One region of the Companilactobacillus ginsenosidimutans genome, then DNA from elsewhere that is predicted to be linked to it. Evidence: predicted binding sites of a transcription regulator. Region 1 holds the regulator's gene; each other region holds the start of a gene.
What was found. The regulator LexA, encoded in region 1, represses DNA repair genes until DNA is damaged. The targets are predictions, from matches to a motif close to CNAACANNTGTTNG.
Positions count from the first base shown of each region.

Region 2: a site for LexA is predicted at 6,213-6,226, ahead of ABM34_RS05090 (sigma factor). Genes of this name have one in related genera too.
Region 3: a site for LexA is predicted at 3,907-3,920, ahead of ABM34_RS10585 (Y-family DNA polymerase). Genes of this name have one in related genera too.

Region 1 covers NZ_CP012034.1:645,655-656,357, forward strand. The annotation lists gene purL (phosphoribosylformylglycinamidine synthase subunit PurL) at 1-529, opposite strand, end outside; gene purQ (phosphoribosylformylglycinamidine synthase subunit PurQ) at 530-1,207, opposite strand; gene purS (phosphoribosylformylglycinamidine synthase subunit PurS) at 1,207-1,461, opposite strand; gene purC (phosphoribosylaminoimidazolesuccinocarboxamide synthase) at 1,464-2,171, opposite strand; gene purK (5-(carboxyamino)imidazole ribonucleotide synthase) at 2,180-3,307, opposite strand; gene purE (5-(carboxyamino)imidazole ribonucleotide mutase) at 3,300-3,785, opposite strand; gene ABM34_RS03335 (YneF family protein) at 4,018-4,239, opposite strand; gene ABM34_RS03340 (DUF896 domain-containing protein) at 4,300-4,542, opposite strand; gene lexA (transcriptional repressor LexA) at 4,631-5,254, shown strand; gene rplS (50S ribosomal protein L19) at 5,342-5,695, opposite strand; gene trmD (tRNA (guanosine(37)-N1)-methyltransferase TrmD) at 5,811-6,539, opposite strand; gene rimM (ribosome maturation factor RimM) at 6,539-7,054, opposite strand; gene rpsP (30S ribosomal protein S16) at 7,124-7,396, opposite strand; gene ffh (signal recognition particle protein) at 7,487-8,926, opposite strand; gene ylxM (YlxM family DNA-binding protein) at 8,939-9,280, opposite strand; gene ftsY (signal recognition particle-docking protein FtsY) at 9,282-10,703, opposite strand, start outside.
Region 2 covers NZ_CP012034.1:948,930-959,632, forward strand. The annotation lists gene dnaX (DNA polymerase III subunit gamma/tau) at 1-358, opposite strand, end outside; RNA gene ffs (signal recognition particle sRNA small type) at 437-525, opposite strand; gene ABM34_RS05045 (nucleoside deaminase) at 566-1,042, opposite strand; gene ABM34_RS05050 (hypothetical protein) at 1,045-1,347, opposite strand; gene ABM34_RS05055 (class I SAM-dependent methyltransferase) at 1,365-1,973, opposite strand; gene rplL (50S ribosomal protein L7/L12) at 2,048-2,416, opposite strand; gene rplJ (50S ribosomal protein L10) at 2,460-2,966, opposite strand; ribosomal protein L10 leader region at 3,014-3,132, opposite strand; gene rplA (50S ribosomal protein L1) at 3,166-3,846, opposite strand; gene rplK (50S ribosomal protein L11) at 3,949-4,374, opposite strand; gene nusG (transcription termination/antitermination protein NusG) at 4,492-5,037, opposite strand; gene secE (preprotein translocase subunit SecE) at 5,134-5,319, opposite strand; gene rpmG (50S ribosomal protein L33) at 5,333-5,482, opposite strand; gene ABM34_RS05090 (sigma factor) at 5,576-6,148, opposite strand; gene rlmB (23S rRNA (guanosine(2251)-2'-O)-methyltransferase RlmB) at 6,276-7,034, opposite strand; gene ABM34_RS05100 (Mini-ribonuclease 3) at 7,024-7,428, opposite strand; gene cysS (cysteine--tRNA ligase) at 7,421-8,827, opposite strand; gene gltX (glutamate--tRNA ligase) at 8,910-10,406, opposite strand; gene ABM34_RS05115 (PIN/TRAM domain-containing protein) at 10,387-10,703, opposite strand, start outside.
Region 3 covers NZ_CP012034.1:2,107,624-2,118,326, reverse strand. The annotation lists gene ABM34_RS10595 (YdcF family protein) at 1-757, opposite strand, end outside; gene ABM34_RS13495 (hypothetical protein) at 1,557-1,691, opposite strand; gene ABM34_RS10590 (hypothetical protein) at 1,892-2,323, opposite strand; gene ABM34_RS10585 (Y-family DNA polymerase) at 2,323-3,846, opposite strand; gene ABM34_RS10580 (MFS transporter) at 4,068-5,243, shown strand; gene ABM34_RS10575 (DHA2 family efflux MFS transporter permease subunit) at 5,284-6,705, opposite strand; gene ABM34_RS10570 (carboxylesterase family protein) at 7,267-8,694, shown strand; gene ABM34_RS10565 (MFS transporter) at 8,773-9,939, shown strand; gene ABM34_RS10560 (SDR family oxidoreductase) at 10,343-10,703, opposite strand, start outside.

The DNA of each region.
Region 1 (10,703 bases):
GAGCTTGGAACGAAATTTCACCACCGACAGTTGGAATACCAATACAATTACCATAACCGCCGATACCGGCTACAATCTCATTTGCCAAATATTTAGTATGCTCATTGTCAATATTGCCAAACTTCAAACTATTTAGCATCGCAATTGGAGTTGCACCCATGGAAAAAATATCACGAATGATTCCACCAACACCTGTGGCAGCGCCTTGATATGGTTCAACTGCTGAGGGATGGTTATGACTTTCAGCCTTAAATACAACTGCTTGATTATCATCAATGTCAATAATTCCAGCATCTTCACCAGGGCCTGCTAGAACACGTTTGCCCTTATTTGGAAATTTTCGAAGAACATTTTTAGAATTCTTATATGAGCAATGTTCACTCCACATAACTGAAAACAAGCCAGCTTCAGTGTAATTAGGAAGTCGATGAAGAATTTCATCAGTAATTATTTTAAATTCTGATTCGCTCAATCCCCATGCACGATATAGTTTTTCTTCACTTATCATTGTGGCTGTTGGTTCTGTCATTTATAGATTCACCCTATCCATATGATTTTTTAATATCGATTGAAACATCTTGATTCCGTCATCTGATCCTACTAATTTTTCCAAAGCACGTTCAGGATGCGGCATCATTCCGAGGACATTCTTCTCTTTGTTTGTAATACCCGCGATTTGATCAACACTTCCATTAATGTCTTCTTCATATCGAAAAACGATTTGATTATTTTGTTTCAAATCTTTCAATGTAGACTGATCACAGTAGTAATTTCCTTCACCATGGGCAACGGGAATATCGATAACTTCATCTTTTGCATATTCTGTTGTGAAAATAGTCTGATTATTTTCAACGACAAGTTGTACAGTTTCACAAATAAATCTATTATGATTATTTTTAATCAATGCCCCTGGTAACAAACCAATTTCTGTAAGTATCTGAAATCCATTACAAATTCCTAAAACTGGTTTCCCTTCAGACGCCATACGTTTGATTTCAGGAATTATTGGTGCATGTGCAGCAATTGCACCACTTCTCAAATAATCGCCATACGAGAAGCCACCAGGGATAAGAACAGCATCGAAACCTTCGAGTGACTCACTTTGAAAGTTCACCATTTCGACCTCTGTTCCAATCCCGTCTTTTATCGCATAATAAAGGTCTTTATCACAGTTTGATCCAGGAAAAACAATAACTGCAAATTTCATTAAATTGCCTCCGATTCGACAAACTCATATCTATAAGTCTCCATATTGGGATTTGCTAGTAATCCATCACAAATCTTTTCAATATCGTCTTTTACTTTTGGAGAATTCTCATCGACTGTGATTTCAAAATACTTACCCATACGAATTTCGTGAACGTCACTGAATCCCATACCGTGGACAGCTTTTTTAACGGCTTCACCTTGAGGATCTAGAATTGATTTCTTATAGGTTACATATACCTTTACTAAAGTCATTATTATTTGGCTCCTTCTAATCGGTTAAGTACTTTTTTATAGGTTTCAACTAAGTCGGCTTCGTCTTTACGAAAAACATCCTTGTCGAGCGATTGATGCGTAGATTTATCCCAGAGACGGCAATTATCTGGTGAGAATTCGTCAATAAGAATAATCTGGCCATCTACTCGTCCAAATTCAAGTTTGAAATCGACTAAATCTAAATCATCCTTATTGAATAACGCAACTAGCAAATCATTAATTTTAAGAGTTTGTTTCTTGATGTAATCAAGTTCATCCCCACTCGCAATTTCCAAAGATTCAATCTGATCGTCGTTGATGAATGGATCATTTAAAGCATCACTCTTGTAATAAAATTCTATGATAGGTTTAGCTAAGTTCTTGCCAGCTTCCAAATCAAATTTTTTTGCAAAACTACCAGCAATTTTGTTTCTCAAAACAACCTCGACTGGAATTAACTCTGTTTTTAAGACCAATTGTTCGTGATCTGAAACATTTTTTACCAAGTGGGTGGTAATTCCGTTTTCAATTAAATATTCAAAAATATAAGAGGATATTTGGCAATTTAACTTTCCTTTTCCAGGAATTTGTTCTTTTCGAACTCCGTTAAATGCTGTTGCTTGATCTTTGTAAACAATGAGTAATTCTGAATCATTATCAGTTGCAAACACGTCTTTAGCTTTTCCTGAATAAATAAGTTTATCTGACATCGTTTCTCCTATATGTCCCAAAGGGAATTTTCTTTAATTTGTTGTTTTGCATATTTAACGTCGTCTGACAGGATTGTAATATGTCCCATCTTCCGATTAAAGAGTGCTTCTTCCTTACCATAATCATGGAAATACCATTCTGAATGAGTAATAATTTGTTTTTTTGCATTTCCCAAATGTTGGCCCAATAAATTGACCATGATTGCCGGCTTGAATTGAACCACTTGTGGCATTGGCCATCCACAAATACCAAGGATATGAGTATCAAATTGAGAAACATTACATGCCTCTATTGTTAAATGTCCTGAATTATGAGGACGCGGAGCAATTTCATTAACGAAAACTTGGTGGTCTTTTGAAATAAAGAATTCAATGCACATCGTACCGACAAGTTCCAAGTCACTGGCAATTTTTCTTGCTATAGAAATACATTCCGCATCTGTTTCAGGTCGAATATCTGCGGGACAACTACTTGTATGAAGAATATTATCGCGATGTTCATTTTCAATGACAGGGAACACTGAATGTTCACCGTTAACATTTGCGGAAATTACAACCGATACTTCCTTCCACAAATCAATTTTTTCTTCTAAAATACATGGGCCATACGACAGCAATTCTTCAGCATCATCTTCATCAAAAGAATTGCTGTTAAGAATCATTTGACCTTTGCCATCGTACCCACCTTCAACTGTTTTCAAAATGGACGGGTAGCCAACTTTATCAATTGCTGTTTCAAGGTCTTTTACAGAATGAACAATTGCATGATTGGCAACAGGAAAATCATTTTCAGCTAAAAACGTTTTTTCCCTAATTCTATTCTGTGTAACAATCAAAGCTTTCGTACCCTGTGGTATGTCACAGTAATATTTGGCTTTTCCAATAGTCTCTGCATCAACATTTTCGAATTCATAAGTGATCAGATCGCAATCTTTAGCTAATTTCAAAATTGCTCCCAAGTCACCATAATCAGCAATTATTTGTTCATCAGAAACTTGTCCCGCTGGACTATTTGAAGTTGGATCTAGAACTATGACTTTGAATCCTTTCTCTTTGGCAGACTGAGCCATCATTTGTCCCAATTGGCCACCGCCGATAATTCCAATTGTCTCCCCTGGAAAATGAATTTTATCCAAATTGTTTCCCACTTTCTAATGAATTATTTCGCATCGTTTCCTTATATTGCTTCAGAGATTCTAAATACGAAGAATTATTTAAAGCACATATCTTTGTGGCCATTAATGCAGCATTGGTTGCTCCAGCCTTGCCTATTGCCATGGTTGCAACTGGAACTCCACCCGGCATTTGAACGATTGATAATAGAGAGTCCATACCTTTAAGTGCATGGGATTCTACAGGCACACCAATAACCGGTATGTTCGTTGTTGCAGCAACCATACCAGGTAAGTGTGCGGCACCGCCGGCACCCGCAATAATAACTTTGTATCCGGCATTTTCAGCATTCGTACCAAAATCAATCATTTCTTGAGGCATCCTGTGTGCTGAGATAACATGTACGGAATATTTAACGTTGAGTTCTTTCAAAACATCAATTGTGTTTTGCATAGTCGATAAGTCTGAAATTGAACCCATAATTACTGCTACATCTGTCATAAGCCATCTTCTTCCTTTAAGCATATATAAAGTGTAACAAGATTAATTTTCATTATCAAGAAATTGACGTATATTATTGTTTATTTTTTTATTATTGTTCGTTTATTTTGACTTATAAATTCATATAAAAAAAATAATATAATAATTGTTCGTATTTTACTGTTATTTTATCATGAATATAAAAAAATCCCGATACGATAAATTCGTATCGGGATATAAAATAAGTTATTAATTATTTTTCTTTCTTTTGTTGTGCTTTCATTGATGCCATAACTTGGTTAAGTTTCTTCTGTGAAGGCTTTTGTCCCATTTGTGCCATCATTTGTTTGATCATATCAGCACTGATTGGCGGATTGTCTTGAAAATACTTTTTCATATACCATCTGGCAACGAAAAATCCGATTACGACTCCGGCTAACACACCGATGATCGCAGCGATAACTATTGGCCACATATTCTTCTCACCCTTTCCATACTTATCTAATACTACATAAATTTACGTCTAATTTAAAGTCTAATCGTCTCTTAGACCCTTTTCTCTTTGAATTTTACGAACTTTTTCAGGTGTAACTTCTTTTCCCTCTTTATCGAATACTCTCATCATTTCAATTTGGGATTTGAAACCTGCTCTAAAGTTTTCCAAATACTCTTTACGAAGGGCACGTTGCTCCTCTTCTTCTTCTTTGGTAATTGTTCTATCTTTGGCTTTATGAGCTAAATCATTTAGCTTTTCAACTAAAGTTTCATTCTTTGTCATATTTGTCACCCCATAACCGAACACTTGTTTGAATTATACCTTTTACTTTGATACAATCTATTTAAGATATTAACAATGAGGTGTTCTAATGTCAAAAAACGAAGGATCAAAACAAACTCAAATACTTGAGTGCATCCACGACTACTTAGACGAACATGGTTATCCGCCAACGGTTCGTGAAATTTGTGAAGCAGTTGATCTTTCTTCAACTTCTACTGTCCACGGTCATTTATCTCGCTTAGAGAAAAAAGGATATATTCAAAGAGATCCAACTAAACCACGTGCACTTGAATTGACAATTTCAGGGCTTAATTTAATAGGTATAAAATCAAAAGAGATTCCTATTATTGGTACAGTTGCAGCTGGACAACCAATTTCCGCAGAACAGGATTTTGAAGGTACTTTCCCTATCCCACCTGACTTATCACGTGATTCTGGTGAATTATTCATGCTCAAAATTCATGGCGAAAGTATGATCAACGTTGGTATCCTAGATGGTGATCAAGTTATTGTCCATGAACAAAATACCGCAAACAATGGTGAAATCGTCATTGCAATGACTGAAGACATTGAAGCCACATGTAAGAGATTTTACGCAGAGAATGGGCACTATAGACTTCAACCGGAAAATGATACCATGGATCCTATTATCTTAGAAAATGTTGAAATCGTCGGTAAAGTCGTTGGTCTTTATAGACCTCAAATATTCTAAACGTTATCACACCATCTGGTGTGATTTTTTTTGACAATTGGACACAAAAAAAAGACTTGCGTATGCAAGTCTTTTAAATTGTCATGACTAGATGTCACGACGACGTTCTTTAATACGTGCAGCTTTACCTGTACGATCACGAAGAAAGTATAGTTTACTACGACGTACACGACCATATCTAACAACATCGACTTTATCAACACGAGGTGTGTTAAGTGGGAATGTTCTTTCAACACCAACACCACTTGACATCTTACGAACTGTATAAGTTTCGCTGATACCTGTACCGTGTTTCTTGATTACGACACCTTCGAATAACTGAATACGTTCACGAGTTCCTTCAACAACCTTAGCATGGACACGAACTGTGTCACCAGCGCGGAATTCTGGAATGTCAGAACGTAATTGTTCTTTTGTAATTGCTTGAATTAATGGCTTCATTAATTTTTTCTCCCTATCCGACACTCATACATATCTTTATCTAATACACAGCGGAATATCGTTAATTGTGTTTAAACACTTCTAATATACTACATTATTTGTGATTACTTGTAAACTACATTTCTGAACGAATTTCACGAAGTAACTTCTCTTCTTCCTTTGTCAGATCAATAGTTTCGAGCAAATCAGGACGTCTTATTAAAGTTTTTCTCAACGACTCTTTTAAACGCCAAATTCTAATTTTTTCATGATTACCACTTGTTAATACCTCTGGTACTTCTTTACCACGAAAATCGGCTGGACGGGTATATTGTGGATATTCAAGTAATCCATGCGAGAACGACTCTTCCTCTGCTGAAAAATTATTACCGAGAACACCGGGAACAAATCGCATCGTAGCGTCAATCATACTCATTGTAGGTAATTCTCCACCTGTGAGAATGTAGTCCCCAATCGACACCTCATCAGTAACTAAATCTTTAATACGCTCGTCAAAGCCCTCGTAGTGTCCGCAAATGAATACTAACTGCTCTTCTTTTGCAAATGATTGGGCCATTTTTGTATCAAATGTTTTACCTGCAGGATCTAAAAGAACGACCCTTTTTTTACCAGGATTCTCCGTTTCCAAATAACTCATCGCATCATAAATTGGTTGAGCTTGTAAAAGCATCCCCGCTCCACCACCATAAGGGGTATCGTCAACATGATGCTGCTTATTAGTTGTAAAGTCACGGAAATCAATTACTTGTAAATTGAGCAACCCTTTTTCTTGAGCTTTGCCAATTACAGATTCATTCAAAGCATCAAACATTCTTGGAAATATACTTAATATTGAAATATCCATTAGTCTATCAATCCATCCGGAAGATCAACATTGATAACTTTGTTATCAATATCGACTTTTTTTACTACATCTTCGATATACGGAATAAGTACTTCATCATACTTTGGACCTTTAACCACCCAAACGTCGTTAGGACCCAATTCCATAATCTCTGTCACCTTACCAATTTCGCCTAGCTTTTCATCAACAACCGGCAAGCCAACAATCTGACTATATAAAAATTCACCTTCAGCCAACTCAGGCTTTATTTCATTAGAAGTAAACAACTCGTTACCTTTGTATTGTTCAACGTCATTAATATTATCGAATCCTTTGAATTTCAATAGAATAAAATTCTTATGCTTACGAGACGACTCAATAGTAAATTCTTTGTTTCCAGCTTTTGATTTCATAATCAATTTGGAACCAGATTTAAATCGTTCCTCAGGAAAATCAGTGATAGAAATAACTCTTACTTCACCCTTGATACCATGAGTATTGACTATTTTGCCAACACGAAATAGTTTATCTGACATTTAATTCTCCATTTAAAAGAAAATAGGACCATGATAAAAGCAAGTTTTATCTGATCCTAATCGTCTTAATTATTTTGTATACTTGCTTTCATGATACTTTTGCATCAAACCATGTTTCTTAAGTAAGTTATGTACTGTATCTGAAGGTTGTGCACCTTTTTGTAACCAGTCCATGATCTTGTCATCATCTAACTTAAGTTCTTCTGGTTGTGAGATTGGGTTGTAGTAACCAACTTGTTCGATGAAGCGGCCATCACGTGGAGCACGTGAATCTGCAACAACGATTCTATAGAAAGGTCTTAATTTACTACCCATACGTTTCATTCTAATTTTAACTGACATTGTATGTCCTCCTGAAATTTCTTAACTTTGTTAGTATACACAAAAATAGATAGCATGTAAAGGAAAAAACTTTACACCCATCCGTTTTTTTTAATTACTCTTGAATCGCTTAATTTTCTTTAAACGTTTCTTCTTATTTTTCTTCTGCTTACGTACCATGGAGTGCATTGCCATCTTACCGAGACGCCCTTGGACACCATTCCCCATAAGTTGATCCATACCGTTCATGTTACCCTTACTCATTTGTTTCATCATATCTTGAGACTGTTTGAATTGCTTAATCATACGGTTAACTTCTTGAACAGAACGACCTGATCCAGCAGCAATTCTACGTCTTCTAGAAGGGTTTAGAAGTTTTGGATCTTCTCGTTCCTTCGGAGTCATCGAATAAACAATGGCCTTCAGGTGAGAAATATCTTTTTCATCAATATTAACATTTGCCAAGGCTGGGTTATTTGCCATACCTGGAATCATTTTCATAATTTCATCGAGTGGACCCATTTTTTGAATTTGATCCATTTGATCAATAAAGTCGTTAAAATCAAAGCTATTCGCCTTAATTTTTTCAGCCATGTCTTCTGCTTGCTTCTGATCATACTCTTTTTGAGTTTTTTCAATCAAGGTAAGCATATCACCCATACCAAGAATTCTATTCGCCATTCTATCAGGATGGAAAACGTCTAGTTGGTCAAGTTTTTCTCCTTGACCAATAAACTTGATTGGTTTTCCAGTTACAGCACGAATTGATAGCGCTGCACCACCACGAGTGTCACCATCAAGTTTTGTAAGTACAACACCGGTGATATCGAGTTGCTCATCAAAACCAGCAGCAACTTTGGCTGCAACTTGACCTGTCATTGAATCAGCAACAAATAAAATTTCATTTGGTTGCGCTAATTCTTTGATTTGCTTTAATTCGTCCATCAATTTCTCATCGATTTCCAAACGTCCGGCAGTATCAATAATTACATAATCATTTTTATTTTCAGCAGCCTTAGCCAATCCATTTCGAACAATATCAACTGGGTTCTTGTCAGTACCTTCTTCATACACAGGTGCACCGACTTGTTCAGCAACAGTCTTCAATTGTTCAATTGCAGCTGGACGATAAACATCCCCTGCAATAAATAATGGACGAGCTTTATCATTAGCCATTAAATATTTTGCAAGTTTACCAGCTGTAGTAGTTTTACCAGCACCTTGGAGACCAACCATCATGATGATTGTTGGAATATGGGGAGCTTTATTTAACGGAACAGCTTCAGTTCCCATGAGTTTAGTTAACTCATCATCAACAATTTTTACGACTTGTTGTGATGGAGTTAAGCTATCCATAACTTCAGCGCCTAATGAACGCTCTCTAACTTGTTTAATAAAGTCTTTAACAACATCAAAGTTAACATCAGCTTCTAACAAAGCCATTCTAACTTCGCGCATCACAGTACGGACGTCGTCTTCAGATAATTTACCCTTTCCTCTTAAAGAAGAAAAAACTTTATTAAGTCTTTCGCTTAAACCTTCAAAAGCCATATTTAACTCCTATTACATCTCATTTATTTTTGAAATACGAGTGACTAAAGCAAGTAATTCTTTGTCATTCGAATATTTATTTGATACTAGATTACTTAATTCATTTGCAATATCATCAATTTCTTGAGTTTTATCAATTAAATTAAGTTCTTTCTCAAATCTTTCCAACGAAGAAACGGACCGGTGAATATTGTCTAACACGGCTTGTCTTGAGACATGCAACTGTTCGGCAATTTCACCTAATGAAAAATCTTCAACATAATATAAGTTCATATATTTGTCTTGTTTACTCGTAAGTAACGTATGGTAAAAATTGTACAACAAATTTATCTCATTCGTCTTTTTCATATCCATTTTATTCACCTGAATCGACAATCAAGTCCTTAAACAATCCATAAATGAATTTCTCAGCGTCAAAATCACGCAGATCGTCCATTTGCTCGCCTAATCCTACTAATTTAACTGGTAAATGCAATTCATTTCGAATTGGCAGTACAATCCCACCTTGGGAACTTCCATCTAACTTAGTTAAAACAATTCCAGTAACGTTGGTAGTCTCATTAAATTGTTTAGCCTGGCTTAATGCGTTTTGACCGGTTGAACCATCTAGTACCAGTAAGACCTCCTGCGGTGCATCTGGCAACTCTTTAGTAATGACACGTTTGATTTTTTCAAGTTCACGCATCAAGTTTTGCTTATTCTGGAGACGTCCGGCAGTGTCAACCAACAGTATATCAAAGTCCTCATTAATTGCACGTTGAACAGCATCATAAACAACTGACGCCGGATCTGTTTGAGCAGCTTTGGCCTCAACAGGAACATTGACTCTTTTTCCCCAAACCTGAAGTTGTTCAATCGCTCCAGCTCTAAATGTATCACCCGCAGCTAATAGAACTTTCTTACCTTGAGACTGGAACCTATGAGCCAATTTTCCGATGGTAGTTGTCTTTCCGGCACCGTTAACCCCGACAAATAAGAACACTGTAGGATTCTTATCTTGACTGAAGTGTAAAGTGTTATCTTCTTCTTTACCTTCTTCATCATACATATCAACTAATTTTTCGACAATGACATCAGAAACATCAGCACGCTTCTTTACGTTCTTCAGTTTCACTTCTTCACGAAGTTCATCCGAAATTCTCATCGCAGTTTCGTATCCAACATCAGATTCAATGAGTAGCTCTTCAAGGTCATCAAAGAACTCTTCATCGACACTTCTGAAGTTAGCTAGGAATTTGTTGAAACGAGCACTAAAAGATGTACGGCTTTTTTTCAATCCTTCGTCATATTCTTTGACATCATCTTTTTCATCTGAATTAGTTTCAGATTCTTGTACAGATCCATCAGTGGCATCTTCAGTTGTTTGCGTATCATTTTCTTCTAAAACATTTGTTTCGGTTTCTTCAGGTTGTGTTTCAGTAGACTTATCTTCTACAGATTCGGTTGATGATGAATCCGAAGTTGAAACTTCTGAATCAGTTGATTCCTCCTCAAGCTTTGTTGAGTCGTTAGACTTTTCTACACTTGAATCTGATTCAGTTTCTTCATTCGATTCTGAAGAAATTTCAGATTCGGATTTTTTTGCATTAGCGTCCTCGTCTTTATCATCTTCAGACTTTGAAGTTGCTTGTGGCTTTTCTTCAACCACAGAAGTATCATCTGGACTAACTTGATCACTGGACTGTTGATCAGTTTGTTCCTCATTCACTTCTTCATTTTGTTTCTTCTCATCTTCTTTATCATTGCCAGAAAAGGCTTTTTTAATCCTATCAAAAAG
Region 2 (10,703 bases), 300 kb from region 1:
ATTTTGCCTCAGTAGGAGCGTATTTTACTTTATCACGAATGTCACGAATCTCTTCGACACCGTTGTTTGAAGCGGCATCAATTTCAATCACATCATTTAAACGATTTTCGTTGGCTGCTTTACAAATTTCGCATTCATTGCAAGGCTCACCATCATGTGGATTTAAACAGTTAACAGCCTTTGCTAAAATCTTTGCGCAGGAAGTTTTACCAGTTCCACGAGGGCCACTGAACAAATATGCATGACTGGTCATATTATTAGCCACTGCGTTACGCAGAGTCTGTGTAACTACTTCTTGACCAACCACATCAGCGAAAGTTTGAGGTCGCCATACCCGATATAGTGCTTGATATGCCATGTATTCTCCTAACTTGTGTTTAATAGTTAAATTTTACCACAAAAAAACTCCTAATCGGTTAGATTAGGAGGCTAATATACATAACAAAAGGCACATGTTGCAACTTACTTAGTGCTGCTTTCTTCCGAACCTGACACGATTCGTAAGAGCACCATTGCCCTAAGGCCTTGCGGCAATAACTATATTACTATAAATACCAAATTAATGCTACTTTTTGCGACGAATTTCTCTGAAAAAGTTTTGTAGTAAACTAGCTGAATCGTCCGCCAATATACCACCAACGAAATCCGGCTGATGATTATATTTTGTTTCTTCGAATAAGTTATTAATTGATCCAACTGACCCAGCTTTAGGATCATAGGCACCAAAAATAACTTCTTCTACACGACTATTAATAATTGCGCCGGCACACATTGGACATGGCTCTAGAGTGACATACAAACTCATATGTTCAAGTCGCCAACTGCCAATCTTGGCACAGGCGTTCTCGATAGCAATTATTTCAGCATGTTTAATTGCATTCTGAGTTTCTTCGCGTTCATTGTATCCAACCGAGATGATTTCAGAAGTACGATTGTCAATAATTGTGCAACCAATTGGCACTTCCCCATAACTTTGTGCAATTTTTGCCTGATCCAAAGCCATTTGCATGAAGTTTTCGTTTTGTTCATCTGAAAAATGCATAATTAACCCTCAGCAATTGAGGATATCTTGTCACTCAATGCAGCGGGCAATTTGATATCACTAATTTTTTCAGTGGCTTTTTCAACAATCTTAAACAAGATTCTTATTTCAAAATTAGAAAGCCCATCAACAATTGCAAGAGCCTTTTCATTACCATTTAGATGTTTCTTGATTAATCTTTTTAATTGTTTACGTTCACGTTTTACTTTAAACTTTCTAACTGTTTTAAAAGCAAACAATCCTAATACTGCGACACCACCAGTCACTACTGATAATCCTAAACCAATTAATAATTTTTTATCCAAAATGGAAACCCCCTCAATTACAATTCTTGTTTTTTACTTCTGAGAATATAATACCCCTTGTCTCGAGTAACTACTTCAACATTTCCGTAAGTTTCTTTCATCAGTTTCTTTGCGGAAGGTTCACCTTGTTTCTTTTGGATAACAATCCATACTTCACCGTTATCTAATAAATAATCGTTAGCACCACCAATTATTCCGGATACAACTTCTTTTCCAGCTCTAATTGGCGGATTGGAAACAATTAAGGCATATTTATTTTCAATTTTTTCATAAATACTTGACTCGAAAATATCGACATTAGTGATTTTATTAGCTTTTGCATTTTTTTGTGCTAAATCTAAGGCACGCAAATTGACGTCTGACATCGCCACCTGACGTTTAGGTTGATCTTTTGCCAGAGCCAAACCAATTGGTCCATAACCGCAACCAACGTCCAAAATGTCGCCTTGTGGCACATTAGAGAAATCAATTGCTTCAATCAAGACTCTAGAACCAAAATCAATCGTCTGCCTGGAAAATACTCCACTATCAGATGTGAATTTCAAGTTGTTGCCTTTAAGTGTAAAATCAAATGTTTTTAATTCATGTTCTAAATTTTCATCATTTTCGAAATACTGGTTGGCCATGATTAATCCCCTCGTTAAATAAATTTTGGGTAAAAAAAAATCCTCTTTCGAGGATTAATTTTAACATAAGTTAATTATTTCAATGTAACTGTTGCGCCAACAGCTTCAAGTTTTTCTTTCATTTCGTCAGCGTCAGCTTTAGCAACGCCTTCTTTGATAACCTTAGGTGCACCATCAACTAAGTCTTTTGAGTCTTTCAAGCCAAGTCCTGTGATACCACGAACTTCCTTGATAACCTTAACTTTTTCTTGTCCTGATTCTGTTAATTCAACGTCGAATGAGTCTTTTTCTGCACCGGCATCTGCACCTGCAGCACCTGCAGCAGCAACTGGAGCAGCAGCTGTAACGTCAAATTCTTCTTCGATTGCCTTAACTAAATCGTTTAGTTCAAGGATTGATGCATCTTTTAATTGGTCGATAATTGCTTGTGTATCTAAAGCCATTTTGATTTCCTCCAAATTGAGTTTAATATTTTTTGTTTAAAAATTAAGCAGCTGGTTCGTCATCTTTCTTATCTGCAATTGCTTTAACAGTAAGAGCGAAGTCACGAACTGGAGCTTGTAATACAGATACCAACATAGATAGTAATCCATCTCTTGATGGTAATGTTGCAAGATCTTGAATTTGTTCAAGAGTAGCAACTTTGCCTTCGATCATTCCACCTTTAATTTCAACGGCTTCAACATCTTTGGCATATTTAGCAGCAACTTTAGCTGGAGCAACTGGATCTTCTTCAGAAAAGGCAATAGCTGTAGGACCTACGAATAAGTCTTCAATTCCTTCGATACCAGCAGCATCAGCAGCACGTCTCAAGATTGTATTCTTGATAACTTCCATGTGAGCACCTTGCTCACGTAGTTCAGCACGCATGTTAGTTGCTTCTTCAACTGTTAAACCTAAATAGTCAACAACAACAACTGACTTAGCATTCTTCAAGTTTTCAACGACTGCATCAACTTGTGCTTGTTTTGCATCTAATTTCTCTTGCTTCATTTTACGTTTCACCTCCATAATTATCTTAGTTAACTCTACGATTTATCGGCTATAAAATAAAATCTCTGCGCCCGAATGAGCACAGAGATTATTTAACAATCTTCTGGCCTCGGCAGGATATTAAGATATACATCACCTGAGTCTTCGGTAGAAATCAACTATTGTAATTTATCATCATTTTGGTATTTAGTCAATAAGATTAAGCGTTAATCTTAAGACCAGGGCCAAATGTTGAAGTCATGTTAACACTTGTAACATATGCACCCTTCAATGATGCTGGACGAGCCTTTAAGATTGCTTCGTAAAGTGCATCGAAGTTTTCTGAAAGTTTCTTAGTATCAAATGAAGCTTTACCGATTGGTGCGTGGATCAAACCATTTGAGTCAACACGGTAAGTAACTTGTCCAGCTTTGATGTCGTTAACAGCCTTTGTAACGTCCATTGTAACTGTACCAGTCTTAGGGTTAGGCATTAAACCTTTAGGTCCAAGAACTCTACCTAAACGTCCAACCTTAGCCATCATTGGTGGTGTAGCAACAGCAACGTCAAAGTCTAACCAACCATCTTGAATTTTTTCAACAAGATCATCTGAACCAACGATGTCAGCACCAGCTGCTTCAGCATCTTTAGCTTGAGCACCTTCAGCGAAGACAATAACCTTCGAAGTTTTACCAGTACCATTTGGTAGTACGATAGCACCACGAATTTGTTGATCAGCTTGTTTTGGATCTACATCCAAGTTAATTGCAACTTCGATTGTTGAATCGAATTTTGCGTAATCAATTTTCTTAAGTAATTCAGCAGCATCTGCGGCAGAGTAAGTCTTTGACTTGTCTAGGCCTTTAACTGCGTCCATATATTTTTTTCCATGCTTAGCCATGCTAAGTTCCTCCTTGCTTTGTGGTCCATTGGGGATTTAAATTTTCCCCTCCCACTTGTTAAGAATGTTTTCACATCCCTGTAAACTGTTAAAAAGTTAAGACTAGTCTTTAACTTCAAATCCCATACTTCGTGCAGTACCAGCGACCATACGCATTGCAGATTCAACACTAGCAGCGTTTAGGTCTTTCATCTTGGTTTCAGCAATTTCGCGAACTTGATCTGATGTAACTGTGGCAACCTTCTTTGTGTTAGGTTCACCAGAGCCACTATCTACACCAGCTGCCTTCTTAAGAAGAACAGCAGCAGGTGGTGTCTTTGTAACGAAATCGAATGAACGATCCTCGTATACAGAGATAACAACAGGAATGATCATTCCACGTTGTTCTTGAGTACGTGCATTAAAATCCTTTGTAAATGCAACGATATTAATACCAGCTTGACCTAAAGCTGGACCAACTGGTGGAGCTGGAGTAGCTTGACCTGCAGGTATTTGTAATTTAACTATGTTAGCAACTTTTTTAGCCACGAAACATACCTCCTTGTCCGTGATGTGGTCATGATGAGAATGTAAATTTTCTCTCCCACAGTATGTAAAACATACCGTAATAGTGTAGCACGTGATTTTAACTATAGCAATATAAAATTATTGTTTATCTACGTCGTCAAAACCAACTTCGGCATTAGTCATACGACCGAACATATCAACTTCAACTTTAAGTTTCATGTGTTCAGCATCAACTTCTGTGACTTTACCGCTCATCTTAGCAAAAGCACCATCAATAATAGTTACTGTTTCACCAACAGTGAAGTCAGTATCGTGGTCTCTAGTAGAAACGCCAAGATCTTTCAAGATGTTATCAATTTCTTCTGGTAATAATGGTGCAGGCTTACTACCTGAACCGTGACTGCCGACAAATCCTGTAACACCAGGAGTATTACGTACAACGAACCATGATTCATCAGACATAACCATTTCAACAAGAACATATCCTGGGAAAGTTTTCTTCATCTCAGTCTTTTTCTTACCGTTCTTTACTTCAGTTTCTTCGTCTTCAGGAACAACAGCACGGAAAATGTAATCTTCCATACCCATTGATTGTGCACGTGATTCTAGATTTTCCTTAACTTTATTTTCGTATCCAGAATAAGTATGTAGAACATACCATTGTTTTTCGCCAGCTTCAGCCATAATTTCCTCCAAAAAAATATCAAAATAAAAAACTTCGAACGACGTTCGAAGTTTTCTGCTTGTTCATATAGTATCAGATTTTTGTCATACTTACAATTACTTACCCATAAAGAAGGCTTGTAGAATTGCAACGATAGCCCAGTCAACTAATGCAAAGAAGATAGCGTACAGCAATGATGTAGCAATAACAGTCCAAGTATCTCTTCTGTTTTCTTTCCATGTTGGCCAAACAACCAATTTCATTTCTTTATTAACACTGCCAAAAAATTTAAATAGTTTCATTTGATCCTCCAAATTAACGTGTTTCTTTATGTAATGTGTGTTTGCCGCAATGCTTACAGAACTTCATGACTTCAAGTCTTTCAGTTCTATTTGGATTCTCAGTAATCGTATAATTACGAGAGCCACAAACGCTACATGCGAGCGCAACTTTTCTTAGTCCCATATCATTTCTCCACAATCTTCCGCCTTATAGCACGGTTTATGTCCTTATAATTGTATCGTTTTGATTTAAAAAAGTCCACACAAAAAATATTTATTAAAAGGTGGTAATCCTTTTGCGGATTTTGGACTTGCATCGACTAGACGCTCGTTGCAGCTGGGTGTTATTACATCGATGAGCCATACAAGCTTCTTCAACCGTAATATCTCCAATGATAATTTGAAATGCTGCAAGTTCGAGATCACTCATGTCCTCAATTAGTCGTTCAAAGTTTTCCAACATATCACTAATGGCTGGTGCTGGTTGACTTAGAAAGTCCAAAAGATTTTCTCTTGTCCTAATTAAATCCTCAAAAGAAAACGCATCATTGTTTGCTTGGCGCTTGGAAGCTCTTTGTGCCCTAATCAAAGATACAATGTGATTATTCAATCGCATCTTAAAGAAGTTGGCAAATTTCGAGCCTTGGCTACCATCAAACAATTTACAAGTCTGTAAACACACAATAAATGATTCCTGATACCAATCATTTCGATCGTAGCCATTCAACCAATATAGCTTATACATCTTATCAATCATCGGTTGATATTTTTTCACTAAATATTGAAGGGCTTCTGAATCATCGTAGTCTCTGACTTGTACAATTAATTCAATTTCTGTTTTTATTCGCATGTGATTAATTCTGTGTATATTTTCTTAAAAACAAGATTACCATTGTATTAATAAGTATTAATACCGAACGTGTGTTTACAAAAAAACAGTTACCAAAAATTGGCAACTGTTTATTTTATTTCATAAGTTATTCGTTTCTTGAAGCAAATGCTTGGTACAACATAACACCAGTTGCGACACTAGCATTCAAACTTTGCACGTGTCCAACCATGGGAATACTTAGAGTTTCATCGACTTGTTTTTGTACAAGTGGTGATACTCCTTTCCCTTCGTTACCGATGACTAAAGCAATTGCACCTTTGGCATTCCATTGACGATAGTTTTTACCTTCCATGGCTGTACCAAAGATCCAAACATTTCGTTTCTTTAAATCATTAATCGTGTTAACTAAATTGGTCACACGAACTACTGGAACATGCTCAATAGCTCCAGTTGAAGTTTTAGCAACAACGGCTGTTAATCCGGTTGAACGATGTTTAGGAATAATAATTCCATCCACACCAACCGCATCAGCAGTACGCATGATTGATCCTAAATTATGTGGATCTTCAATTTTGTCGAGAATTAGGATAAATGGATCTGTCCCCTTCTTTTCGGCACTTTTAAAGATTTCGTCCAATTCAACATATTGGTATGGTGCAACATAAGCTGCAACACCTTGGTGAGTTCCACCGTCAGAGATTAAGTCTAGCTTGCTCTTTGGAACCTCTTGTACTATCAAGCGGTCACGTTTGGCAATCTTGACTACTTCTCGTACGTGCTCACTAGTTAAATCTTTTTGAACTAAAACTTTGTTGACACGTTGATTAGCAGTTGGTGATTTCAATAATTCAACAACTGAATGGTGACCAAAGACTAGTTCACTTTCTTCTGAATTATTTTGCATTCGTTTCACCTGCCTCAACTTTTTTAATACAATAATTAATTAATTCTTCTAAGCGTTTTTTATCGCCGGTAATGTCCAAATAGCCCATCACTGCCTCAAATCCTGTTGACATGTGGTAAGTCACTACATCAGTATTTTTGGCTTTCGTATACTTTTTGGCATTACGACCATTTTTATAAATCCTAACTTCTTGATCAGATAAAATATCTTCTTCAATCATCAGATTTATCAAGGATGCTTGAGCCTTGGCCGAGACAAATTGTTTCGACATGTATTGAAGTTCATTAACTTTGGTTTTCCCAGTTTCAAGAAGGTGTTCACGAATATATACTTCATAAACAGCATCCCCAAGATATGCCAATGTAACTCCATTTAGTTGTTCAATCTTAATCATTTAAATGCCACCGTGTTCCCTGCGGCGTATCTTCAAGAATTACGCCCATTTCTTTTAATTTATCACGTAATTCGTCACTCGTCGCAAAATCTTTATCAGCACGAGCTTGATCACGTTGGTCAACCATTGATTGAATCTCGTCGGATAATTCCTTTTTGTCATCAAATGTGACACCCAAGATTCCAGACAAGTCTGAAATTGCAGTCAAAATAGCTTCAGCATTTTCTTTGTTGACTGAATCTTGGCTGCTGTAATTATTAGCTAGACTCACCAACTCAAAAATTGTCGTCAATCCATTTTGAACATTAAAGTCATCATTCATGGCAGTCTTAAATTCTTCAACAATTTTAGCAATTTGTTCGTCAATTGTTGCGTCCTTTTGACCATTAGCATCATCAAGTCTAAAACTCAAATTGTTATAAGCAGTCTTAATTTTATCCAAATTATCGGCAGCTTTTTGCAGGTTGGCCTTTGAATACTCAAGTGGACGACGATAATGTGTTGATGATAGGAAGAAGCGAATCACCTGTGGATCAGTTGTCTTAACTAAATCATGAACGGTCACAAAATTACCAAGTGATTTACTCATTTTCTCGTTGTTCTCAACAGTCACAAAACCATTGTGCATCCAATAATTAACGAATTTTTCACCTGTCTCAGCCTCAGATTGGGCAATTTCATTTTCGTGATGAGGGAATTCAAGGTCTTGACCACCACCATGAATATCAAAATTATTGCCGAGATATTTGGTCGACATAACTGAACATTCAATGTGCCAACCTGGACGGCCCTTACCCCAAGGAGAATCCCAGTTAATTTCACCTGGCTTAGCTTTTTTCCAAAGCGCAAAATCAATCGGATCTTGCTTCTTATCAAATTCAGCTTCACCAATATGTTCACTGGCACCTTGAACTAATTGATCAATGTCCATGTCTGAAAGTTTGCCGTAATTTTTGAATTTACGGGCACGATAAAAGACATCCCCATCTGATTCATAAGCATAACCCTTATCTATCAACACTTTTACAAAGTTAATGATTTCTGGAATGTTGTCAGTCGCACGAGGATTAACTGTTGCACGTTGAACATTCAGTTCATCAATATCTTCGTAGAAAGCTTTAATAAATTTATCGGCAACTTCTGGGACGGTAATATTTTCTCGAGCAGCTTCTTTAATCATCTTGTCGTCAACATCAGTAAAATTAGAAACAAATTTTACATTGTAACCAATATATTCCAAATAACGTCTGACAGTGTCAAAAGCAACGATTGAGCGCCCATTTCCAATGTGAATATAGTTATAGACTGTGGGACCACAGACATACATATTCACTTGATTAGGTTGAATTGATTTGAATTCTTCTTTTTCTCGTGTGTATGTATTAAATATTTTTAGCATCTATATCACCCTATATAAAAAGAGGTTGAGGCAAAACTTAGTTTTCCTTCAACCTCTTGTTTTGTATCAAGAAACGATACTTCTATTTCATTTGATCTAAAGTTTTATCAATATTCTTCAAAGCTTGATCCTTACCGAATAACTCAATAGCTTCGGCAATTGCTGGACCGTGCATTGTACGTGTTGTAGCAATTCTTGCTGGCATGTAAAGTTTTCTACCTTTAACACCAGTATCTGCTCTAACACCTTGAATAGCAGCCATAATTTGTGTAGCTGTAAATCGTTTAAGATTTTCTAACTTGCCACGCAAGTCTTCAATTGCCTTACGCGCATCGTCGTCTTTCAATTCTTCTTGTTCATCATCAGTTAAGACTTCTGGTTGTTCAAAGAAAACATCTGAGAGATCAACGATTTGTTGAGTAAAGCTCATTTGTGGCATATACAATTCAGTCAAGTGTCTTACCCATTGGATTGTATCTGTGTCAGGATTTTCTGGAATACGTTTTGCTGTGATTAAGTTTTCAAGAACTAAATCAGTGATTTCTGAAACATCAGCGTTCTTAACGTATTGGTTATTAACCCATTCCAATTTCTTTTGGTCAAACTTAGCAGGTGATTTACTCAAACGCTTTTCATCAAAAATCTTGATAAATTGTTTACGGTTGAATAATTCATCTTCACCAACTGGTGACCATCCGAGCAATGTAATGAAATTAAACATTGCTTCCGGAAGATATCCTAATTCACGATATTGTTCGATGAATTGTAGGACTGATTCATCACGTTTACTTAGTTTCTTACCTGTTTCAGTGTTGATAATCAATGTCATGTGACCGAATTTTGGAGCTTCCCAGCCAAGTGCATCATAGACCATCAATTGTTTAGGAGTATTGGCAACGTGATCATCACCACGCAGAACGTGACTAATCTTCATCAAGTGGTCATCAACAACAACCGCAAAGTTATACGTTGGCATACCATCACGTTTTTGGATAACCCAGTCTCCACCAATAGTATTTGAATCGATAGAAACACTGCCTTTAACAATGTCATCCCACTCGTATGTCTTACCAACTGGAACGTGAATACGGATAACTGGTGTTAAGCCAGCATCTTTAGCGGCTTGAATCTTTTGAGCTTTTTCATCTTCACTCATTCCAGCAAATTCATATTCATAATGAGGCATCTCACCATTTGCTTCTTGTTTTTCACGCATAGCAGTGAGTTCTTCTTCTGTTGTATATGATTCGTAAGCGTCACCTTTATCAAGAAGTTCTTGAATATACTTTTGATAAATATCTTTACGTTCTGATTGACGATATGGACCATAATCTCCACCAACATCGGGACCTTCATCCCAGTCAACTCCGAGCCACTTAAGGTTTTCAAGTTGGCTTTGTTCGCCACCTTCAACATTTCTCTTAGTGTCTGTATCTTCGATACGGATTACGAATGTTCCTTTATGACTACGTGCAAATAGGTAATTGAAAATTGCAGTTCTTGCATTACCTATATGTAAATGTCCTGTTGGACTTGGTGCGTATCTAACTCGAATATCATTATTTGCCTTGTTTGCCACTTTTACGTTCTCCCCTTTTACGTGTTGTATTACCTGATTTGTTATCCGTTGGCTTCTTCGGATTCTTTTCTTGGATACCATTAAACGAATGAGCAGGTTTAGCAAATATCATTTTACCAGCATCTGTTTGTAATGCACTAGTAACGACGACATCTAGTGATTTATTAATGAAATATTTACCTTCTTCAACAACCACCATTGTTCCGTCTTCAAGATATGCTACACCTTGTTCACGCTCGGTACCTTCTTTTATAACTTTAACAGTCATAGTCTCTCCTGGCAAAACCATAGGTTTCA
Region 3 (10,703 bases), 1.1 Mb from region 1:
CTTCTGTGACCCCGTCCTGAGGTACTCCTCCTGAAACCATGATCTTTGATTTAGGATATTTTTTGGCTGCTTTCAATATTAAATTCAATCTGTCTAACATTGTTTTTTCCATTTTACCGTTCTTGCCTAGTGCATATCCCAGCACTACAAAATAATGATTGCTGTCTTTTGGTAAATCACTAGCAACTTTAGTATTTATATCCAATTTATCAATATCATCAGCTTGTTGAATTGCATTTGTAAATGTTTCTGTTTTTGTTGGGTTTTGAGTTTGAAGCTGGGTGATATTAGTATTGTAAGTTTCATCGTCCCCTGATGCGTGGGCAAAAGCTGCCAACTTCAAGCGAGCGTTATAATTTGTAGGTTTCTCATTTAAAATATTTTTCCAAATATCATTAGCCTTAGAATTTTTATCTTCCATTCTGTAAGTCGAAGCCAAATCCATTTGTAAATTTGTATCTTGAGGATCAATCTTGATAGCTTGTTTGAACAAGTGCTCCATAATTCCGAAGTTACTCTTAATCGTAACGCCCTTAAAGATTTTCTTTTCGTTCTTCTTAAGCTGTCCACCATTCCAATAATAATAAATAGCAGTATCCTTCAACTCAGACAAACGCTGCTTAGTAGGCATAGTAGATTGAACGTTTTGCTCAACCTTCTCAGCCTGCTTTTGAGTAGTAACAGCAGCTTGAACCGGTGCTGGCACGATGAAGCTTAATATTATTGCTGAAAAAAGAATTTTCTTAGAAATTGTCATAATAATTCCCCCAATTATTTTATTTCCAAAATCAAATTAACAGATTGTGCAAGCGGTAACAATCTTTAAAGCTGAACTTTAATTAAACTTAATTTTAGATGGGGTTGGTGGGATAGAGGTGAACTGCCGTCTGAAGGTTCCGTACGACGGGCGGCGGAACGCCATGGGTTGAAAAAAAGCCAAAGTGCGGTCTTTTTTTACAACCTTTCACTAAATCTCGGCTTATGGCCGAGCCGAGTGAAATCTCACGGCTGGCTCGCCCGTCGTACTCCACCTTCAGACTAAATTCAGCACTATTTGAATTTTGAATAAATGTATATATACACATATATTGATTTGTATTTACTGTGTAGAAGAAAACATCAATATGAGTTGAGCACAAATAACTTTTGATCAATTTTTAATTATCAACGATGATAGAGATACCTCTTACTTAAAAATGAGGTCATCCCGCGTATAGCAGTGAAACTCCGGGCCCACCAAAAAAATTTATTGTTTGCATCAAACCTAGTTCGCAGGGTAGTTTCGCCGGGGGCTCAGCCGTGGAATTTTCGTTAGCTTGCCATGGGGCAAGGTTAGGAAAAATGCGAGTTTTGACAACCTTGATTGTTCGTTGGCATAGCCAACTTTATAACTGTTGCGCATGAGCTTCAGCTCATACGTTCCATTAAATCGCATCACAGCGTTCCAGCCCCCGCCGAAACTACCCGGAGGACGGAAGTGAACCAACCACCAATCAAAAAAAACTGCAAAAAAAAAGCATAACCGATTAAGAATAATCAATCATGCAAATAATAAATTATTTAGCTGCTTTTTCGTCGCGACTCTTTAAAAACTCGATAACTTTTTGTGTGTCTGAAAGACGTGCTTCAGAGTTCTTAGCATTTACGGGACGGCGGTGACCTGTGTAGCCTTTATGTGTATTTTGTGACATCTAAAATCCCTCCTCCCTTTCTTTTAATTTCTTAATATCAACCATACCATTATAAATGGATAGGAAGAATTATTCAACAACTATTTTACTTGCTTATTGTACCAAATCATTTTTCAATGTCTTGATTTTCTTCTAATCCTTTAACAACACTTAATTTTCCAGGTGTTATTTTGAATAACTTGTTTTTATTGTAAAACAAATTATTGGGCTTTTACTAGTTTAATTTCTCTGATGTTTGGAATGACAATCGAAGTTTCGTCGAAAGTCACCCGCCCTTTTTCAGAATCGATTTTTTCAAAAGTCCCTTTGACATGTTCGTAATAACCTGAATATTCATTGAAGTAATTAACATCCACTACGGTTTCAGTATGGGCTTGTAAATATTTTATTTGACGGTTAATTTTTTGTTCTTGAGTTTCATCTGAATATTTTTTCTTTGAGTACATTTCCGTCTTGTTTTTGATCAAATCATTAAATCCTTCAAGGGCACCAAATGGAGCAAATTGGAAGGCTCTATCACGTTGATTCATTGGCAAATGTCGTTTAGATGGTTGATATGGTAAATCCATAATATCTGCGTACGATGAAGTGTCATTGAATATCTTTTTCTCGATTAATTTCTTCTCATCCATTATGCGTGATGACCTCCAATCTGGTTGTTCCGCTCTTTAGTGGTCGAACCTTCTTCCAAATCGGAAGCCTTTAAAATGACATTGCGATTACCGAATCGTTTTTGTAAATCCAAAATAGTCTCCTGAATCTTGTGATCGCGGGCACGTTTTTCTTCGGCAACTTTATCTTTTACTATTTCTTCTTCAGGATTTCCAAATAAATTAGTTTGAGTAAATTTAGGCGCGTGTTTAACCTTGTTTTCATCAACCAAATGATTTGCAGTTACGGTCACACGGCGGATAAGCATCTTGTTATCGACGATATTTTCATACATTGAAATAAATATGTGCCGCAATTCAGTTTGAGAAGATGTTGGAACTGTTAGCTTAGTGGCTGTGTGAGCAGGCTTTGGCGTTTTTCTTCCATACCAGTCTTCCACCAACTTGCCACTAAAACTTGTATTTACCTGCAGACTAGTTATGTCATAATCGATTATCAAACCAATTCGATTGGATAAAACTTTTTTCTGAACTAAATCTAGCGCTAGAGTGTCACTCATTCCTCTCACAATTTTCAAACCGTCATCATAAGAAGTTGGCTTCATCAATACTTGACTGGAATACAATCCATGATCATCTGAACGATACTTCTTAATGTCCTCAAGTGTTGCCGTCTCGTGACCCCAGGCGTGATCGATTAACAATTCAGCATTTTTACCGAATTCGTGATACAAAATCTCTTCATTATATTCATCTGATAAACTTCCTAACGAACATCGTGCAATATCACCCATCGTGTTCAAGCCTAGCTTCTCTAACCTTGCAGCATAGCCTCTTCCAACTCGCCAAAAATCCGTTAATGGTTGATGTGCCCACAATAATTTGCGGTATTGTTGCTCATTCATTTGAGCGATTCTTACCCCATCTGTATCAGCGGGAATATGCTTTGCCACGATATCCATCGCAACTTTTGCTAAAAACAAATTTGTGCCAATTCCTGCTGTGGCTGTAATACCGGTCTCAGATTGAATTTGTTGAATAATAGTTTTCGCCAATGTATGTGGTGTGACATCATGTTGTTTTAAGTAGTCAGTTACGTCCATCAACACTTCATCAATGGAATAAACGTGAATATTCTTGGCCTCGATAAATCGCAAATAAATTCCGTAAATCTCGGTACTCTTATGCATGTAAAAATTCATTCTTGGTTTAACTACTTTGTATCCGATTCTCAGTGATTGTGAGTTTAATAAATGCTGACGGTTAATTGAAGAATATTTTGTCAAATGAGTGGATACTTTATCAGCTCGTTCACGGTTTAATTTTCTAACGATTTGTTCAACTTGAAAAAGCCTAGGACGGCCTGGTATACCAAATTGCTTCAACGCTGGAGACACTGCCAGACAGATAGTTTTGTCAGTTCTGGAATTATCCGCCACGACTAAATTTGCGTTCAGAGGGTCCAAATCATGGTCAATACATTCAACGGATGCGTAAAAAGATTTTAGATCAATTGCCATGTACGTTCTTTTGTTCTCAATCATCCGTGGACCCTCCCATCATTAACGTCAAAAAAGGTGCAATCAGCTGCGCCCGTATATTTAAGAACTTATGTTCGATAAAAATATTATACCATGCAGACAAATTATTTTGTCTCCAAAAGTTTCAATTTTTACCAAATTTACCCGTACATTTTCACAAAGTTTCTGCTATATTGGAAACAGAGCCAATTTGGCAATTCTTTGGGGATTAGAGGGGTTCAATCTTGACCGCAAAACATTCACGCCTGCGAGCCATAACATTCATTCTCGTAGCATTTATGCTCGGATGTAACGAATTCATGGTCGTTGGTATACTTTCAAACATCGCACAAAGCTATCACGTAACACTTTCATCGATTGGTATCCTAGTTACCGTCTTTGCACTGGTTTACGCCATCAGCACACCAGTTTTAACCACCATGACCAGCCACTGGAATCGGCGAAAATTATTATTGGTATTAATTGCAATTTTCTTCGTCAGCAACACGATGACAGCAATGGCTCCGACTCTTGGTTGGTTATTTGCAGCCAGAATTATGACCGCCTTAGTCGCAGGAACTATTATTACCCTAGTAAACCTTTTTGCCAGCATTGTGACGCCAATGGATAAACGTCCAATGGTCATGGCTTGGGTTGGTGCTGGATTTAGTATTGCCTCTGTTGTTGGTGTTCCAATTGGATCTGCAATCGCAGCTTGGATCAGTTGGCACGCCAGTTTCTGGATGGTGTCTGGGCTGACACTAGTCGTCTTCGCAATGTTGGTTTGGTTGTTGCCAGATGAAAAACCAGAAGTAACCGGCAGCATCGTCGAACAATTATCACTATTAAAGGACCATAAGGTTCTTTTAGGGATTGGAATTACAATCGCTGTAATGGCTGTCCAATACACCTTCTATACTTACATTCGTTCAATCATAACGTCTGTGCTTGGCTATAATATCACCACACTTAACTGGTTGTTGTTGATGCTTGGAGTTATGAGTATTATTGGTAATCAAATTGCTGGAATGGTTGCGAAAAATAATGGATTCAAAAAACTTCCATACGTCTTCTCGCTCTTGATTATTTTCTGTCTACTATTAGGAGTTGCTCTCAAGAGTTCAATCTTAGGCATCGTCGTTCTGGCAATTTTATGTACTTTAGTAATCATTTACGGAACTACTATTCAGCTGGGATTCATGGATGAAGCCCTAAAGAATTATCCACAATCACTTGCACTCGCAACATCGTTAATATCAATTTTTGCCAATGTCGGAATTTCTCTAGGATCTTTATCAGCTTCAACAACCGTTCGATTCTTAAGTTTAAATTCAGTTGGTTACATCGCCGCAATCTATGCGGTTGTCGCCTTACTTCTCTCTCTTAAATTACGTCAAAAAACTAAAAATGACTTCAATTAAAAAACGCACTGTAGAATTTTTTCTACAATGCGTTATTTTTTTACTTTTCTGTAACGTCAGCACCCTTGTCTTTAACTCTGAAGGCAATAATGAAGCCTAGAACAGCTAAAACAAATGTAAAGATGAATCCGTAATGTGCACCTTGTGTAAAGGCTTGCGCGGCTGAATGACCACCATTTGAGAAATAACTGTTTTGACCAGTACTCAATAACATTGTGGCGATACCAGTTGCAACGGCACCAATAACTTGTTGGAAAGTATTAATAATAGCTGAACCATCAGCAGATTGGAATGCATCAAGTGAGTTCAATCCATAAGTTTGTGATGGAGCCATTGCCATTGGAACACCAATCATAATAATGATGTGGGCTGCAATAATGTATCCAAGTGAGCTGTGAACGCCACTGAAAATAAACATTAATGCACCAATAGCAGAAAATATAAATCCTAATCTAGTTAAAATTTTTGCACCCATTTTATCGTAGGCACGGCCTGCTAAGAATGATACTAAAGCGTTAACTAAACCACCGGGTAGAAGAACTACCCCAGTTAAAGCAACAGCTACTCCGAGTCCATTTTGAATGTACATTGGAAGTATGTACATAGCTGAAAGTGTAATACCAAAATCAATCATAACTAGTAATGATCCAGTTACAAATCTAGGTGTTTTCAACACTTTGAAATCGAGTGTTGGAGTTTTAGCGTGTAATTGTTGTCTGATATAAACGACTAGTAAAACTAATCCAACAACTAAAGCAATCAAAGCTAAGGTCATATTCTTGGATAGGAAACTAATTCCGAAAACGATTAATCCAAAACTGACAGTTGATAAACAGATTGCCAACCAATCAACTTTTGGCTTAGTGACTTCGAAAACGTTTGTCAGATTCTTTTCCATAAATGCTAATGCAATTAATAGGAAGATGATGAATGACCAGAATATCCATCTCCATGAAAGTACACCGAGAATAATTCCGACAAGTGTAGGTCCGATAGCTGGTGCAAACATGATAACCAATGCTGCTACACCAAGTGCGGCACCAAGTTTGTTAGGTGGGAAAATTCTCATGGCAATTGAGAACATTAGTGGCAGGATAATTCCGGTTCCGATACCCTGAATCATACGACCAGTAAGTAGGATTGGGAAATCAGGTGCTAATGCAGCAACAATTGATCCGATGATGAAAATTATTAATGCGGATCTAACTAATCCCCTGGTTGAAAAATGTTTTGTCAATAAACTTGAAAGTGGCAACACGATGGCGATTACTAGCATGTATCCAGTAACCAACCATTGTACGGTTCCAGTTTCAATTGAGAAAGCCTTCATAATTGATGGCAATGCGATGTTTAGTGATGTTTCACTTAACATTCCGACAAATCCACCAATCAGAACGCCCATTAATGCTAGAAATGGGTGTTCTAATTTTGTATTTATTTTATTTTTTGTGGTAGTGCTCATAAAATACCTCCGTTTTTGTGGCAACGGTAGATTAATATACCAGATTTTTGGTTTTCTCGTAAGGATTATTTTTATTTAAACGTTTTCAATTGATTTTAGTTTAAATTCTATATGGTGGTAAAGTTCCGGTTCCGGAAGAAAATCGATTTTTGGTCTGGAATGTAGCTGGGACACTTGGAGCCTTTTCAAAGTACGAAAAGTCTTCAAGCTGCCCCTTTCACTAAGCCGATAGGTTCACTCGACTAAGTGAAATTTAGCTACTGAGACCAAATCGATTTCCTTCCTCCACCTGTATTTGTGCTCTATTTGGAGTTACTAATAATTCTTACTATTTTTGTGTGGATTGGTGCTTTCCTGTTTTGTTGGTGATTCTTGCAAGGTCAAAATCAATACCTTAAGAGACAAAAACACGGACTCTGCCCTTTGGGCTTGTCCATGTTTTTCTTATTTGACATTGTAATTTTTTCTTTCGTTTTTCTACTTGACTGTCACGTTAAGGTACAGTTTATAGTTAAACTATGCTGAACTTAAGCAAACTAAATGTTGAAGAGGTTATTATAAATGCCACATACTAATAAAAAATTTAATAACGTTAAAGAATGGCTTGGGGTTCCTTATGGTACTGCTGATCGATTCCAAAAAGCCCAAATTGTTCCGTTTGATTCTAACTCTGAATATAGCCAAAGTGGTCCTGCTTCTATGCAATTGACGGATCCTGCTTTTTTAAGTTCTGATAAGGGTGAGAGTGAAGATTGCTTGAATCTTAATATTTGGGCTCCTGATAATGTTACTGAGAAACTACCTGTTGTTGTTTACATTCACGGTGGTGGTTGGACTTATGGTGCTAATTCTCAAGACACTTCTGACTTATCTGGGTTAGTTGCTAGTGGTAAAGTTATTGGTGTTTCGCTTAATTATCGTCTTGGACCTCTTGGCTGGCTTGAGTTATCTCAATATGGTGGAAAATTTAAAGACGCTAGTAACTTGGGACTGCAAGATATGGTTCTTGCTTTAAAATGGATTCACCAATATATTGAATTTTTTGGTGGTGACCCTAACCAAGTTACACTTACAGGTCATAGTGCTGGTTCATTTTCACTTTTAACACTTTTAGCTGTACCAGAAGCTGATGGATTATATAATCGTTTGGCAGCATTTTCGGGATATGCCGCACGTTACATTCCAGCTTGGTGGGCCGAAGAATTAGCCGATAAAGTTTTGAAAAATCTAGACTTATCTTCACCTGAGCAATTACTAACTGTTGATCCTAAATCATTAATGGATGCGACTAACAAAGCTTTGCCAACCGATGTTTTGAAACGCGGTAATATTGATACACTTTCAATTGGTATTGTTGAAGATGAATTTTTACCAAATGGCGTGCTGAAAGCTAATCCGGCTGATGTTATTAAAAGTGGAGAACATAAAGATATTGACTTGATAATAACTTCAACAACAGCGGAAGCCAGCTGGTATGCTGCTAACTTGCCAGATAATATTGATCCAAAAACAATCGAAGCTGTGATTGATGAAATGGTCTATGATTGCCACATTCCACGTAAGCAAGCTGAAGCTATTGCCGTACATTGTGGAGCTGGCAAAGATTCACCAATGATTGTCAGAACTCGTTTCTTTACAGATTATAACTTCACCATACCAGCTATACGTGAAGCTCATGATCATGCTCAAGCTGGCGGACGAGTTTATCAACTAAGCGTTGGCCCAGTTGAAGGTTCTCCTGCTTATCATGGTACAGATATGTACGGTATCGTCGGCCAAACTGCACCTGATGCTAGCCAAGAACAACTTGATCGTGATGGATTTATTAGTCAAACATTACTCAATTTTTCTACTGATCAACATGAAAAGTTATGGTCACCAGTGAAACCAGACCAATTTAACATCAAAGATATTGGTCAGAGACCTTATAACGGAGTTGAACATGCCAAAACTGTGCTAGAGCTATTTGACGTTGTTCCTCGTCCATAGTTAATTTTTAATATAAAGGTGGTTATAGCCGCCTTTTTTATTTGGTTTTAAACAGATTTTAAAGGAGCAAAATAAGTTTTGACAAAGAAATTTTCGTTTTTTTCAAAAGATATTATTTGCGTCATGTTAGCAACTTTCTTCTATCAATTTAGTATTCAAGCAGTTAATCCACTAATGAACGGATATGCTCGGAATTTAGGAATTAGCAGTACTTTTGCGGGTATTATCGTTGGGGTTATGAGTATCACTTCAATGATATTAAGACCATTTGCCGGAAATTTAACTGATCGAGTTTCTAAATATCGTCTTTCATTAATCGGGGGAATTCTATGCGCTGTTGGCGATTTCGGATACCTTTTTTCTGCTAATGCATCCTCGCTATTATTTTTTAGAATCATAAATGGTGCGGGTTTCGTACTATGTACCGTTTGTCTAGCAACTTGGATGGCATATTTAGTACCTCGACAACATCTTGGAGCAGCAATGGGATATTACGGATTATTAAATGCTCTTGCAATGGCAATTGCTCCTGCTTTAGCAATCAGTATTTATCAACTTCTTGGATATAAATTCATTATCACTTTGGCTGGTGTGAGTGCTGTCGCCATGGTTGTTGTTATACAATTAATCGATAATCATGCAAAGCCTTCAGTTAAGTTGGAAGACCAGCACTTCAAGATTATTCAGCGTGATGCGTTACCAGTAGCGATAATATTTTCACTTCTATCTATTCCATACTTCGTTACCCAAGCTGATATTGTCATGTACGTTCAGGAACGGCATTTGAATATCACTGTAAGTTTATTTTTCATATGTTATTCAATTGCTTTGATTATTATCCGTATTCTATTAAAAAATTATTTTGATACTATATCATTCGGAACTTGGTTTTTTCTCTGCATAATTGCGACAATTGGTTACATCATCTTATTAACAATTATGCAAAACAACTTTGAAATGATCTTGGCAGCTGTGCTAATGGCAGTCGGTTTTGGAATTATGGTTTCTGTATCCCAATCAACATCCCTCTTATTAGCCCCCTTAGAAGAACAGGGCCTTGCTAATGCAACTTATTATTTGGGGAGTGATATTGGAATGTCAGTTGGACCTATCATTGGCGGAATCTTACCAACTATTTTTCCACTAAAATTCTTTTACCCGGCAATGTTACTTCTCATTCCATTAACAGCAATTATCTACTTATTCAATAGAAATAAGCTTAATGCAGCAGTACAGTATAACTAAAACTGCACTATTCTAAAATTAATTACATTGGTACTACTAAAATCCTCTACTAAATAGATTTTGAATCTAATAGTAGAGGATTTTTATTTATCAAAAAAGGCATGCTTCCTTAAAGTTTGGAAAGCATGCCTTATTATTAACTGCTAATATTCATTTCATTTAATCTGCGTCCTAAAAGGAACCGTACAAGTTAAGATACTTAAACTCGTATCTAAACGTTTGAGCCAACTAGTCTGGAGGTGGAGTACTGCGGGGAGCCAGCCGTGCAATTGTTGTTTGGTCGGCCATAAGCCGGCCTTACAACAAGGAAATCTAGTGAGACCGCACTTTGGCTCACTCGTTTCCCATGGCGTTCCGCCCCCGCAGTACGGAACCTCCAGACGGCAGTGAACCTCAAACCATTCTAATACCAGCTAGGTTTGTCTCCGTCTGTGTTTGGTTTGTTAACACCAATTGATGCTTTGCTAAACTGCGAAGGATCTTGTGCAATATCAACAACAACTTGGGCAATTGATTTTCTAGAAACTTCAGTACCCTTAAATGCTTCACCCTTCTGTGTAACTTCATAATCAACTTCGTCTTTATTAGTCAACCAGGCTGGTCTGATAATTGTGTAATCTAAGTCTGAATCCTCAAGTACTTTGGCTGCTGCAGCGTAGTTTGTGATGTAGCTGCCTAAAGTACTGTTGTTCCATTGACCAAATTTGCCAGGGACTTCGTCATAAATACCTAATGTTGAAATCCATACTAGTCTTGTTTTGCCG